2 regions of the Nocardia sp. XZ_19_385 genome follow, and region 1 is predicted to be linked to the other one. Evidence: predicted binding sites of a transcription regulator. Region 1 holds the regulator's gene; the other holds the start of a gene.
The links. The regulator HspR, encoded in region 1, represses chaperone genes until heat shock. The targets are predictions, from matches to a motif close to ANNTGAGTNNNNNNNACTCANNT.

Region 1 (6,064 bases):
CGATGATGTCGGACAGGGCTTGGAGATCATCCGGGGCCAGGGTGTGCGCGTTGTCGATCAGCAGCGCCGGGCGCGGACCGTCCGGATCGGACTCCGGGCATGGATGGCACACGGTGTCGCACAGCGGAATTCCCTGCTCGTGCAGCCGCGTGCGGATCGCCGCGAGCAAGGTGGATTTGCCGGTGCCGGAGCGGCCGCGGATGAGATGGACGACCGGAGCGTGGGTGTTGCGCCGGCCCGCGGTGGAATCCAGCTCCCGGAAGATGTCTCGCGCACACGGCATCGTGTCGAAGGCGATGTCAGGCACGAGGATCTCCGATCATGTTTGCCAGCACATAGCTTACCGGCGCTTGAACGACTCTGTCACCGGTTCCGCAGTGGCGCAACATATCCGGGCCGCGTAATGGCCTCGCTGTCGAGCAGTACCGGGCCCCGGTATCGCCGATGATCCCCCACATTGCGGCTGCGACCGAATTCGACGGTGCGCCAGTGCTGCCAAGCGTCACATGCTTTGTCATTGGTGAACCTCGTTCGAAACCGGATGCCCCGGCAATGCTGGTCTTGACAATCCGCTGCCGCGGAATTCAGGTCCGGAAAGACCCACCCGTTGTGTCGGTTGCTGGCAAACCGCCGTTACCGCGAAACGCCGATTCAATTGTCCCCGATGATTCGCCGCAGCGCCTCGCCAAAATGCGTAGGGGTGGGTGCGTATTCCGGATCGACCAGCTGTTCAGCCCGGACGCGGGTCAGAAGTGCCGGATAAACATTCCGACCGCCCGCCCTGTTTGCTCCGGGTTCATGTATTGGCCATGTTGGCGAAGATTGCCGACCAGACCGCATCGCCTGACTCGTCGACCCGGCGAAGGCCGGGATCCAGTCGCCAAGACTGCGGATAGTCGTCACCCGCTTGGATCCCGACCTTCGCGGGGACGGCGAGACACCGTCCGGGCAAAGGGAACTCAGGGTCAGAACAGGGGGTCGTGCCGGATGTTCTTGGTTTGGGTACCGGCCGCCATCAGGCGGAACTTGGTGGTCTGCACCATCGACGGTGAGCCGACGATCTGGACATCGCGGTCCGCCCACGGACCGAAGCTGGCGACCACCCGGCCGATCTGCCCGGTCATGCGCGGTTCGAGGCCGGGTAGGGGTGGCTCAAGCTCCCCGGAATCCAGGTGCCACCAGGGGTTTTCATCGTATTCGGCGACCGGGGTGACGGTGAGCCACTTGTTCGCGGTGGCGAGCTTGCTCAGCGTCTCCAGGTCGTAGAGATCGCAGGGATGGTGCCCGCCGACGAACAGGTGCACCTTCGGGTTGGTGCGGCGCTGGGCCATCTGCAAGAGCTGGGCGCGCAGCGGTGCGATGCCGGTACCGCAGCCGATCATCAACATCTTGCGTTTGGTGTTGCGCGGGATGCCGAGCCCGCCGAGGGGTGAGCCGAGCAGCCATTGGTCCCCGACGTTCGTCTGGTTGACCATGGCCGGGCTCACCCACCCGCCGAGCACGCCGCGGATGTGGAATTCGATCTCGCCGTTGGCATTCGCGGGGACCGACGGTGAGAGGTAGCGCCACATCCGCGGCCGCGCCGGGACCTGCACACTGATGTACTGCCCGGCGGCGTAGCGGATCGGCTGATCCAGCCGCAGCCGCACCACCGCCAGATTGCGCAGCACCATCCGCCGTTCCAGGACAGTGCCGGTCCATACCGCCGGGGTGGATTCCTTCGCGGCGGCGCCGATCATGGTGTCCGCGATCAGGGTCAGGCCCTCGTCCCAGGCCCGGTCCACCTCGTCGGTCCACATCTCGTTGCCGGCGAAGCGGCTCATCGCGGTCTTCAGCGAATGCGCCACCGCTTGGTAATGCTCGTTCTGCACGCCGTATTTGCGGTGGTCGCGGCCGAGCTGGGCCAGGAAGGGCAGGAGTTTGTTCGGTTCTTCGAGCCGATCCAGGGCGTAGGAGATAGCCCGGACCAGGCGGTCGCGCTGGGAATCCATTGCGGCGGGAAAGAAATCGCGAGTCTGGGGATACTCGGTGAACAAGATCGAATAAAAGGACCGGGCGAGTTTCTCGGGCCCGGCTTCCTCCGCAGCAACCGCCTTGAACGTGGTTCTGATCAAAGCGACAGTCCGCGAATCCATATGCGTCACAACCCCATTCCGTGCTCGAACACAGCCCGTGCCAGCGAGTGAAAGTAGTGCGGGTCACTCGTCAGCAGCCGATGATTGGAGTGTAGGGGAGGTTTGCCAGCTACGGAATCGTTCGTTTAAACATCACGCGTGTAATTCCACTAAAACGAGGGTACGCAATGTCAAAAGCCTTGGAAACCAACTGGTATTCAGTGTTTAGCGGCGAAATCGGCCAGTATTTCATCGAATTCGCAAGGCCCGTTTTGCATGATTCGCCCGAATCGGCCCACGGGAGCGATCATGTGGCAACAGCGCGTATATCGCCAGTTACCTTGTCCGGCAACCGATCCGCATCCGGCGACCTGGGCGGGCGAGGAATCCGTCGGATGATCCGGCAACCCTGGCTCGCCAGCTAACTTTCGTGGTCGCCAGCAAACCTGGCGTCCGGTCCGCTACCGTTCGCGGCAACAAAAACGGACCCCGGGATCCAGCCCGCCTTTCGGCGAACCGGGCCCCGAGGCCCCGCAATGTTGCTGGCCAGCTGCTAGCGCTGGTGTCGCGGCTTCCAGACCACCAGTGCCGTACTGCGTTGCGGCGGCGTGAAATCGGGCCGATAGCCCGCCCGCAGCCGCTCCAGCTCGGCGGCCAGCTCGCCCACCCGCTGCTGCAGTTCCTCGACCTGGTTGGTCAATTCGATGATCCGCTTGATTCCGGCCAGGTTGACGCCCTCGTCCTGGGACAGCCGCTGCACCTCGCGCAGCAGCTCGACATCCCGGGACGAGTAGCGCCGACCGCCGCCCGAAGTGCGTTGCGGCGTCACCAGACCCAGGCGGTCATACGTGCGCAGCGTCTGCGCGTGCATGCCCGCCAACTGGGCCGCCACCGAGATCACGAAGAACTCGGTACGCGACGTCGCCCCGGAACCCGAGCCCGGCGCTTTCTTCGGATCGTGGGACATTACGAACCTGCCCATCCTGCACGTGGATCGAAACCGCTGGTCTTCTCCGCCTCCTGATAGCGCTCGAGCGCCTCTTTGGCTTCGTCGTCCAGCTTCTGTGGCACCGCGACCTTGACGGTGACCAGCAGGTCACCGGCGCCGCCGGCGCGCTTGGGGACACCACGGCCCCGTACCCGCAGGATGCGCCCATCGGCGGTACCCGGCGGTACCTTCACGCCGACTCGACCCTCCAGCGTAGGCACGGAAACCGTTGTGCCCAGCACCAATTCACTGTAACTGACCGGCAGGACCAGGGTCAGGTCGTCGCCGTTGCGGCCGAAGACCTTGTCCTGGCTGACATGCACCGTCACGAACAGATCGCCCGAGGGCGCGCCGCGCAGGCCAGCCTCGCCCTGCCCGGCCAACCGGATCCGCTGCCCGTCACTGACGCCCGGCGGAATCCGGACGGTGATGGTGCGGGTGCGGTTCTGGATGCCGCTGCCGTGGCAGTCGACGCACGGGTCGTCGATGATCGAACCGGAACCCCGGCAGTCGTCACACGGCTCGCTGAAACCGAACGCGCCCTGGTTGCGGCTGATGACGCCGGTTCCGTTGCAGTTCGGGCAGACCCGGGGACTGGTCCCCGGTTTCGCGCCGCTGCCGTGACACGTGGTGCACGGCGACGGACTGGTCATGCGCAGCGGAACGGTGACGCCCTGGGCGGCCTCGCGGAAACCGAGGGTCGTCTCGGTCTCTACATCGGACCCACGCCGCGGGCGGCTGGTGGTGCGCTGGCTGCCCCGGTTGAACAGGCCACCGAACAGGTCACCGAGGCCACCGTCGGCGGTCGCACCGGCGCCGCCGAAGATGTCACCGATATTGAAGTCCTGCGAAAAGCCGCCTGTCGCACCGGGATTGAACCCGCCACGACCGTAGCCGCCACCCGCGAACAGCCTGCGGGTGTCGTCGTACTCCTTGCGCTTGGCCGGATCCGACAGCACGGCGTGCGCCTCGCTGACGGTCTTGAACTTCTCTTCGGCCTTGGTGTCCCCGGGGTTGGCGTCCGGGTGCAGGTCACGAGCCAGCTTGCGATAGGCCTTCTTGATCTCGTCCTGCGTGGCGTTGGAGGAGACGCCCAGCTCCTTGTAGAAGTCCTTTTCGATCCACTCCCGTTGGCTCACTGTGCATCTCCTCCTTTCGCACTAGTCGTTGTTCGCTTCGGCATCAGCATCCGATGCCTCTGTCTCTGCTACCGGCTCTGCGGCCTGGTCCACCGGATCGGTTACCCCGACGAGCGCGTGCCGAAGCACCCGGTCGCCGAAGCGGTAGCCCTTGCGCATGACGAGCCCGATCACCGGATCGTGGCCGGAACCCTCGTGCTGCACGGCCTCGTGCAAGGTCGGGTCGAAGGGCTCGCCCTCCGCGCCGAACTCCTCTAGGCCCTGCTTGTGCAGTGCGCCGGCGAGCTTGTCGGCGACCGCCTTGAGCGGGCCTTCCAAGTCGCCGTGCGCGCGGGCCCGGTCCAGATCGTCGAGCACGCCGAGCAGTTCGGTGACCACCGATGCCTTCGCGCCGTCGATCGCGGTCTTGCGGTCACGGTCGACGCGGCGCCGGTAGTTGGCGTACTCCGCGGTCAGCCGCTGCAGGTCGGCGGTGCGCTCGGCGAGTTCCACGCTGATGGGGTCGGCGAGTTCCTCGGAGGCTTCGGGCGCTTCGGCGCCGTTACCGGCCACGGCTTCCTCAGCCGCGACCGGTTCCCGCACCTCACCCGTTTCGGGGTCGATCTTCCGCTTGTCCACGAAGGTGACCGGCTCCTGCTCCGAGTTATCCGGTGTCACTTCTTCTCCGTGTCGATCGGGTCGTCCACGACCTCGGCGTCGACGACCTGGTCGTCATCGGCCTGGGACGAGGAACCGTTGCCCGAGGCGGCGGCGTCGGCGGCCTGCGATTCGTAGATCGCCTGGCCCAGCGCCTGCGACTCGGTCGCCAGCTTCTCCACCGCGGACTTCACAGCGGCGATGTCGGTGCCCTTCAGCGCCTCGTTCGCCTCGGCGATGGCCGCCTCGACCTTGGTCTTGACCTCGGCCGGGACCTTGTCCTCGTTGTCCTTGATGAACTTCTCGGTCTGGTGCACCAGACCCTCGGCCTGGTTGCGGGTCTCGGCCTCCTCGCGGCGGGCCTTGTCCTCGGCGGCGTGCGCCTCGGCGTCCTTGACCATCCGGTCGATCTCTTCCTTGGACAAGCCGGAGCCGTCCTGGATCTTGATCTTGTTTTCCTTGCCGGTGCCCTTGTCCTTCGCGGTCACGTGCACGATGCCGTTGGCGTCGATGTCGAAGGTGACCTCGATCTGCGGCACGCCACGCGGGGCGGGCGGCAGGCCGGTCAGCTCGAAGGAGCCGAGCAGCTTGTTGTGCGAGGCGATCTCACGCTCACCCTGGAACACCTGGATCTGCACCGACGGCTGATTGTCATCAGCGGTGGTGAAGGTCTCCGAGCGCTTGGTCGGGATGGTGGTGTTGCGCTCGATGAGCTTGGTCATCACGCCGCCCTTGGTCTCGATACCCAGCGACAGCGGGGTGACATCGAGCAGCAGGACGTCCTTGACCTCACCCTTGAGCACACCGGCCTGCAGCGCGGCGCCGACGGCGACGACCTCGTCCGGGTTCACGCCCTTGTTCGGCTCCCGGCCACCGGTCAGTTCCTTGACCAGCTCGGAGACGGCGGGCATACGGGTGGAGCCACCGACCAGGACCACGTGGTCGATATCGGCGACATTGATGCCGGCGTCCTTGATGACCTGCTGGAACGGCGCACGGGTGCGGTCGAGCAGATCGGAGGTGATCTTCTGGAACTCGGCCCGGGTCAGCTGCTCGTCGAGGAACAGCGGGTTCTTGTCCGCGTCCACGGTGATGTAGGGCAGGTTGATCGACGTGCTCTGCGAGGAGCTGAGCTCGATCTTCGCCTTCTCGGCAGCCTCACGCAGGCGCTGCAGCGCCATCTTGTC
Region 2 (6,064 bases), 250 kb from region 1:
TACCGCTGGTGGCGCACCCATGCCCGCTACGGCGCGGTCCGCGACCTGGAATTCGACCTCGTCTACGCGCTGTGGCTCGGCCCGGCGCAGGAGTACGCACGCCAATGGCTCGGCGGCGATATGCGCACCGCGCCCAAGGATGTCGGCAAAGAACTGGCCGACGCCGCCTGGGTAGCGCTCCGCGCTGACGACCGCTGACCCCGCCCGACGCCACCGAGGAGCTTCCCGATGACCGACTCGATCACCTTGAATCACGAACTCGCCCAGCAGGTTCTGGCCGCCCAGCCCTTCGCCCAACTAGTAGGCACCGAGGTCACCGCCTTCGGCGACGGGGCCGCCACCCTGATCATCCCGATCCGGCCGGAGCTCGGCCAGCAGTTCGGTTTCGTGCACGGGGGAGTGCTGTCCTACGCCGCCGACAACGCCCTGACCTTCGCGGCCGGCACTGTGCTCGGCGCGAATGTCCTGACCGGCGGTTTCACCATCACCTACTTGCGCCCGGCATCCGGCACGCGGCTGCGCGCCGAAGCCAAGGTCACCGGCGCCACCCGCCGCCAGGCGGTCGTCAGCTGCGAAATCTATGCCGAGACAGACGATTCCGAGCCGGTGCTGTGCGCCGTGGCGCAGGGCACTACCCGCTCGGTCGAGCGCACCCTCGACGGCAACTGAAACGAAACCGGGCCGGGCACGGAGGATTCCGTGCCCGGCCCGGTTCGGCTATCTCAGGCGGTCGCGGCGAACTTCGGGGCAGTCAGCGACGCTTCGCGCACCGGTTCGATGGCGTAGGCCAGGATGTCGGCCACGTCGGCGACGGGGCGAACATCCAGGGCGGCAAGGACTTCGGCCGGGACGTCATCCAGGTCCGGTTCGTTGCGGGCCGGGATGAAGACCGTCTTCAGACCGTTGCGCTGCGCGGCCATCAGCTTCTGCTTGACGCCGCCGATCGGCAGGACCCGCCCGTTCAGCGTGACCTCACCGGTCATGCCCACATCCGCGCGCACCTGACGCCCCAGCGCCAGCGACACCAGCGCCGTCACCATGGTGACGCCCGCCGACGGACCGTCCTTCGGCACCGCGCCCGCCGGGAAGTGGATGTGGATATTGCGGTCCAGCACCTTCGGTTCGATGCCGATCTCCTCCAGGTGCGAGCGCACGTAGGTGAGGGCGATCGACGCCGACTCCTTCATGACGTCGCCGAGCTGCCCGGTCAGGGTGAGCGCACGCTCGCCCTCGGCGGCGTTGGCCTCGATGTAGAGGACATCGCCACCCATGCCGGTCACCGCCAAACCTGTTGCGACACCGGGGACCGCGGTGCGTTCCATCCCGTCCGGGGTGAAGCGCGGGCGACCCAGGTAGTCCTTCAGGTCATCGAGATCGATGGTCAGAGCCGTTGCGCCCGAACCGGTGTCGTAGCCCAGTTCGGTGTCGTAACCCAGGCTCGGCGCCGAGGCGAGCCGAGTCGCGGCCTTGCGCAAGGCTTTCGCGACCAACCGCTCCATCTGCCGGACACCCGCTTCCCGGGTGTAGTTCGCCGCGATCTCCCGCAGCGCCGCCTCGCTGATCGAAACCTCCTCGGCGGTCAGCGCGTTGCGCTCCAACTGCCGCGGCACCAGGAAGTCGCGGGCGATGGCGACCTTGTCCTCCTCGGTGTACCCGTCGACGGTGATCAGCTCCATCCGGTCCAGCAGCGGGCCGGGGATGGACTCCACCACGTTCGCGGTGGCGATGAACAGCACGTCGGACAGGTCGAGATCCAGATCCAGGTAGTGATCGCGGAAGGTGTGGTTCTGCGCGGGGTCGAGCACCTCGAGCAGCGCCGCCGCCGGATCACCGCGGAAGTCCGCGCCGACCTTGTCGATCTCGTCCAGCAGCACAACGGGATTCATCGATCCCGCTTCCTTCATGGCGCGCACGATCCGGCCGGGCAGCGCACCCACGTAGGTGCGCCGGTGGCCGCGGATCTCGGCCTCGTCGCGCACGCCGCCCAGGGCGACGCGGACGAACTTGCGGCCCAGGGACCGGGCGACGGATTCACCGAGCGAGGTCTTGCCGACGCCGGGCGGACCGGCGAGCACCAGCACCGCGCCGGAGCCGCGGCCACCGACCACTTCGAGTCCGCGCTGGGCGCGGCGGGCACGCACGGCCAGGTACTCGACCATGCGGTCCTTGACCTCGTCCAGCCCGTGGTGATCGGCGTCCAATACCGCGCGCGCCGCCGAAATATCGGTGCTGTCCTCGGTTCTCACCGTCCACGGCAGTTCCAGGACGGTGTCCAGCCAGGTGCGGATCCACCCGGTTTCCGGGCTCTGATCACTGGACCGCTCCAACCGGCTCACCTCGCGCAACGCCGCTTCCCGCACCTCGGCGGGCAGGTCGGCCTGCTCGACGCGGGTCCGGTAGTCGTCGGCGCCGTCGGGTTCGTCCTCGCCGAGTTCCTTGCGAATCGCGTTGAGCTGCTGGCGCAGCAGGAATTCGCGCTGGGTCTTCTCGAGGTTCTCGCGCACCTCGTCACTGATCTTCTCGGTGACCTCGGCCTCGGCGATGTGCGCCTTGGTCCAGTCGATCAGCGTGGTCAAACGCGCTGCGATATCCGGGGTTTCGAGTAGTTCCCGCTTCTGGTCGGCAGTCAGGTAGGAGGCGTAGCCGGCCGTGTCGGCGATCGCGGAGGGATCGTCGAGCTGATTGACGGCGTCGATGATCTGCCAGGCCTCGCGCCGCTGCAGCACCGAGACGACGAGCTTCTTGTATTCGGCCGCAAGCTCTTTGGTGCGTCCGTCGGCCACACCGGACTCGACCGGTTCGGCCTCGACCCACAGCGCGGCGCCCGGCCCGGTGACCCCGTGACCGATCTTGGCCCGCCGTTCGGCCTTCAGGACCGCGGCGGGCGCGCCACCGCGCATCCGCCCGACCTGCTCGATGGTGGCGACCACACCGTAGGAGGCGTAGCCGTTGTCCAGCCGGGGTGCGACGAGTACCTGATCCGTCTTGGCAGCCTGCGCGGCATCGATCGCGGCCTGCGCGGATTCGTCGAGTTCGATGGGCACGACCATGCCCGGCAGCACGATCGGATCGGTGAGGAACAGCACCGGCAGGTTCTGAGGTGTAGTCACGTCTTCGACCCTTCTGAAAGTTGAGCGATGCCCAGTCAACCCCGCCCGTTCCGGGTTTGTTCCAGATCCGTGCCCACGTTCGCTGTCGGCGAATACGCGCTGGCAGCCGCGCCGCGTCGCTCACCGGAATGGTCGTCCGGCTGCCCTATCGTTGGGCCGACTGAGCCGCAGGTGATGGCCAGTTTCTTCGGTTACTTGACGCGATAGAGGCCGAGCGGAGCGTTGGATATGAGTGGCGTGCCACACGATGATTGGGATCCGGATCCCGCCTGGCGGAATCCCGCGGTGCGGATGGCGGATGTCCTGCAGAGCCCGCCGCCGCGGCGCGTCGACTGGAGAGTCGCCGCTGTCGTCCTCGTGGTGCTGGCCGCGCTCATCGCCGTTCCCGCGATCCTGGCCCTCGTCGTCCCGGACCGGGAAACCCCGCAGAGCGCGGGTTCGGTCATCGAGCTGTCCGCGGCGGGCACCGAACCCGACACCGTCAACTTCGCCGGCGTCGACGGCTGGGACCGCCGCGCGACCGGCGACGGCTCCGCCGCCCTGCTGACCAGAGACGATTCGGTCCTCGCCGTGAACGTCGTCAACGGCGTGACCGACTTCGGCGCAGCGGCCGACTGGCGGCTGAAGGTGCTGGGCGTCGAGGGCTTCCCCGCCGAATGGGACCGGGACTGGGAGCTGTGGAACCGGCACGGATTCGCCGGACCGGTCTGCCGCGGCACCGAGGCCAAGGGCGTCTGCGCCATCCTCGGCAACAAGAATCTCGTGGTGACGCTGGTGCTGCACGGCGACGACGCGACACTGGATCAGCTGGACCAGATCGTCGACACGCTCCAGGTCGAGCAGTGATCAGATCCCCGGTGTTCTGGGTCTACTGCGCGGCGCTGCTCGCGGGCGGACTCGGCCTGCTCTACCAGTTGCTGCCGGTGCTGCTCCTGACCTGGCGCGACAGCCTCGCCGGCGCGCCGTTCGTGCTCGCCGGCCTCGTCGTCTTCGGCGGGCTGATCCTGCACCTGGACCGGCTGCGGGCACATCGCTGGATCATCGGACCCCTGGTCCTGGGCTTTCTCTGGGGCGCACTGGCCGGACCGGGCGTCGCCATGTGGGCCAACGACCACAACCTCGAGGTCATCAAGAACCTGGCCGGTGACGCGTTCGCCATCAACTGGCAGGCCGCGATCTCCGCGCCGATCGTCGAGGAGGCGATCAAGGGCCTGGGTGTCTTCGTGGTCGCCTGGCTGTGCCGGTCGCGGCTGTGGCGGCCCATCCACGGCCTGCTGCTCGGCGGATTCACCGGACTCGGTTTCCAGGTCGTGGAGAACGCCACCTACGAGGCCAACGCCGGACTGAACGCGGCTCAGCCCACGGCCGCCGACGCGATCCTGGTGGGCGCGCTGCGGTTCGTCACCGGGATCACCTCGCACTGGATGCTCACCGCGCTCGCCGGCATCGGCATCGTGCAGGCCGTCGCACGCTCGGATTGGCCGATGGCCAAACGGGTCCGGGTGTTCGTGCAGTTCTATCTGCTCGGCGTCCTGTTCCACTTCCTGTGGGATTCGCCGCAGCCGGACGACGGTCTGGCGCTCGTCATCGTGGGGCTGCGGATGGTTGCGGCGGTGCTGATCTTCGCGCTGATCTACACGGCGGTGCTGCGGGGCGAGCGGCGCTGGTTCCGTTCCACCATCTCCGCCGCCGTCGAGCGGGGGATCGCTCCGGCCGAGGAACCCGCCATGCTGATCACCCGGCGCACCCGCCGGATGGCCCGCCAGGCCACCCGGCACAGCCTCGGTCCGGGCGGTCCCACCATGCGCGACCTGCGGCGGCGGCAGCGCCGGCTGATCGACTGGGTGCAGGGCTTCGGCACCTATCTGCACCAGCCCGCCCGCGTTGACACCCCTGTGAACGCAATGAGACTGTTGGGGCCTTAACTTCTCAGGTCAGGCTCTAGGGGGATCCCACGATGGCGACACTCGCCTCCGGCGTGTTCATCGACTGGGAGCAGCTGACCGGCCAGTCCAAGTTCGTGGTCGAACTGATCACGTTCCCGATCTTCAGCGCGCTGGCCGGCTGGCTCACCAACTGGACCGGCGTGCTGATGCTGTTCTGGCCAGTGCAGTTCCGCGGTATCCGGATTCCGGGCCTGCATCTGCTGTATCCGTATTTCCCGCGCCGGGTCCAGGTGCTGCCCACCTTCTCCGGTGACGGGCGGCGGCTCGGCTTCCAGGGCTTCATTCCGGCGCGGGCGGAGAAGATGGCCAGTATCTGCGTCGACAAAGCGCTGATGCGGATCGGCAGCCCCCGCGACTTCATCCACGAGCTCGACCTCGACGGCATCGCCGACTACATCGCCGAACTGGCCCGCGCCCAGGTGAAACCGATCGTCGACGAGATCATGTACCGGGAGAACCCGGAGTTGTGGCGGTCGGTGCCGCGGCAGGTCAAGCAGGTGATCTACCAGCGCATCGACAAGGAACTGCCGGCGCTGTGCGAGCGTGCCTTCGAAACCCTCGGCGACAACATCGATCAGCTCATCGATATCAAGAGCTTCGTCATCCGGTACCTGCAGGACAACCCGTACATCCTCAAGGACCTGACCACCACCATCGCGGCCCCGGAACTGAAGTTCATGGTGCGGATCGGCCTGCTCGGCGGGCCGTTCGGCCTATTGATGGCGCTGTATCTGCATGTGCACCAGCAGATTCCGATCATCGGCTGGCTGCCCGCGTGGGTGATCGTGCTGGCCGGCGCGGCGGCGATCGGTGTGACTGTCAATGTCATCGCGGTCAAAATGGTGTTCGAGCCGGGCGATCCACAGCCGCGCTACAAGTACCTGTGGCGGCAGGCGCTGCTGGCCAAGCGGCAGCCGCAGGCGGCGACGGATCTCGCGCACATCCTGGCCTATCAGGTATTGACGCTGCCGAATCTGGCGAGCGAACTACTCGATGGCCCCAACGGCG

Region 2: the regulator HspR is predicted to act here: its motif matches at 3,129-3,151, upstream of lon (endopeptidase La).

The regions. Positions count from the first base shown of each region.
Region 1 is NZ_JACVEE010000002.1:725,700-731,763, reverse strand. It holds gene IBX22_RS16075 (LuxR C-terminal-related transcriptional regulator) at 1-307, opposite strand, end outside; gene IBX22_RS16070 (globin domain-containing protein) at 966-2,135, opposite strand; gene IBX22_RS16065 (heat shock protein transcriptional repressor HspR) at 2,668-3,081, opposite strand; gene dnaJ (molecular chaperone DnaJ) at 3,081-4,241, opposite strand; gene grpE (nucleotide exchange factor GrpE) at 4,263-4,898, opposite strand; gene dnaK (molecular chaperone DnaK) at 4,895-6,064, opposite strand, start outside.
Region 2 is NZ_JACVEE010000002.1:979,666-985,729, forward strand. It holds gene IBX22_RS17225 (TetR/AcrR family transcriptional regulator) at 1-198, shown strand, start outside; gene IBX22_RS17230 (PaaI family thioesterase) at 229-669, shown strand; gene lon (endopeptidase La) at 723-3,110, opposite strand; gene IBX22_RS17240 (hypothetical protein) at 3,339-3,956, shown strand; gene IBX22_RS17245 (PrsW family intramembrane metalloprotease) at 3,953-5,035, shown strand; gene IBX22_RS17250 (hypothetical protein) at 5,068-6,064, shown strand, end outside.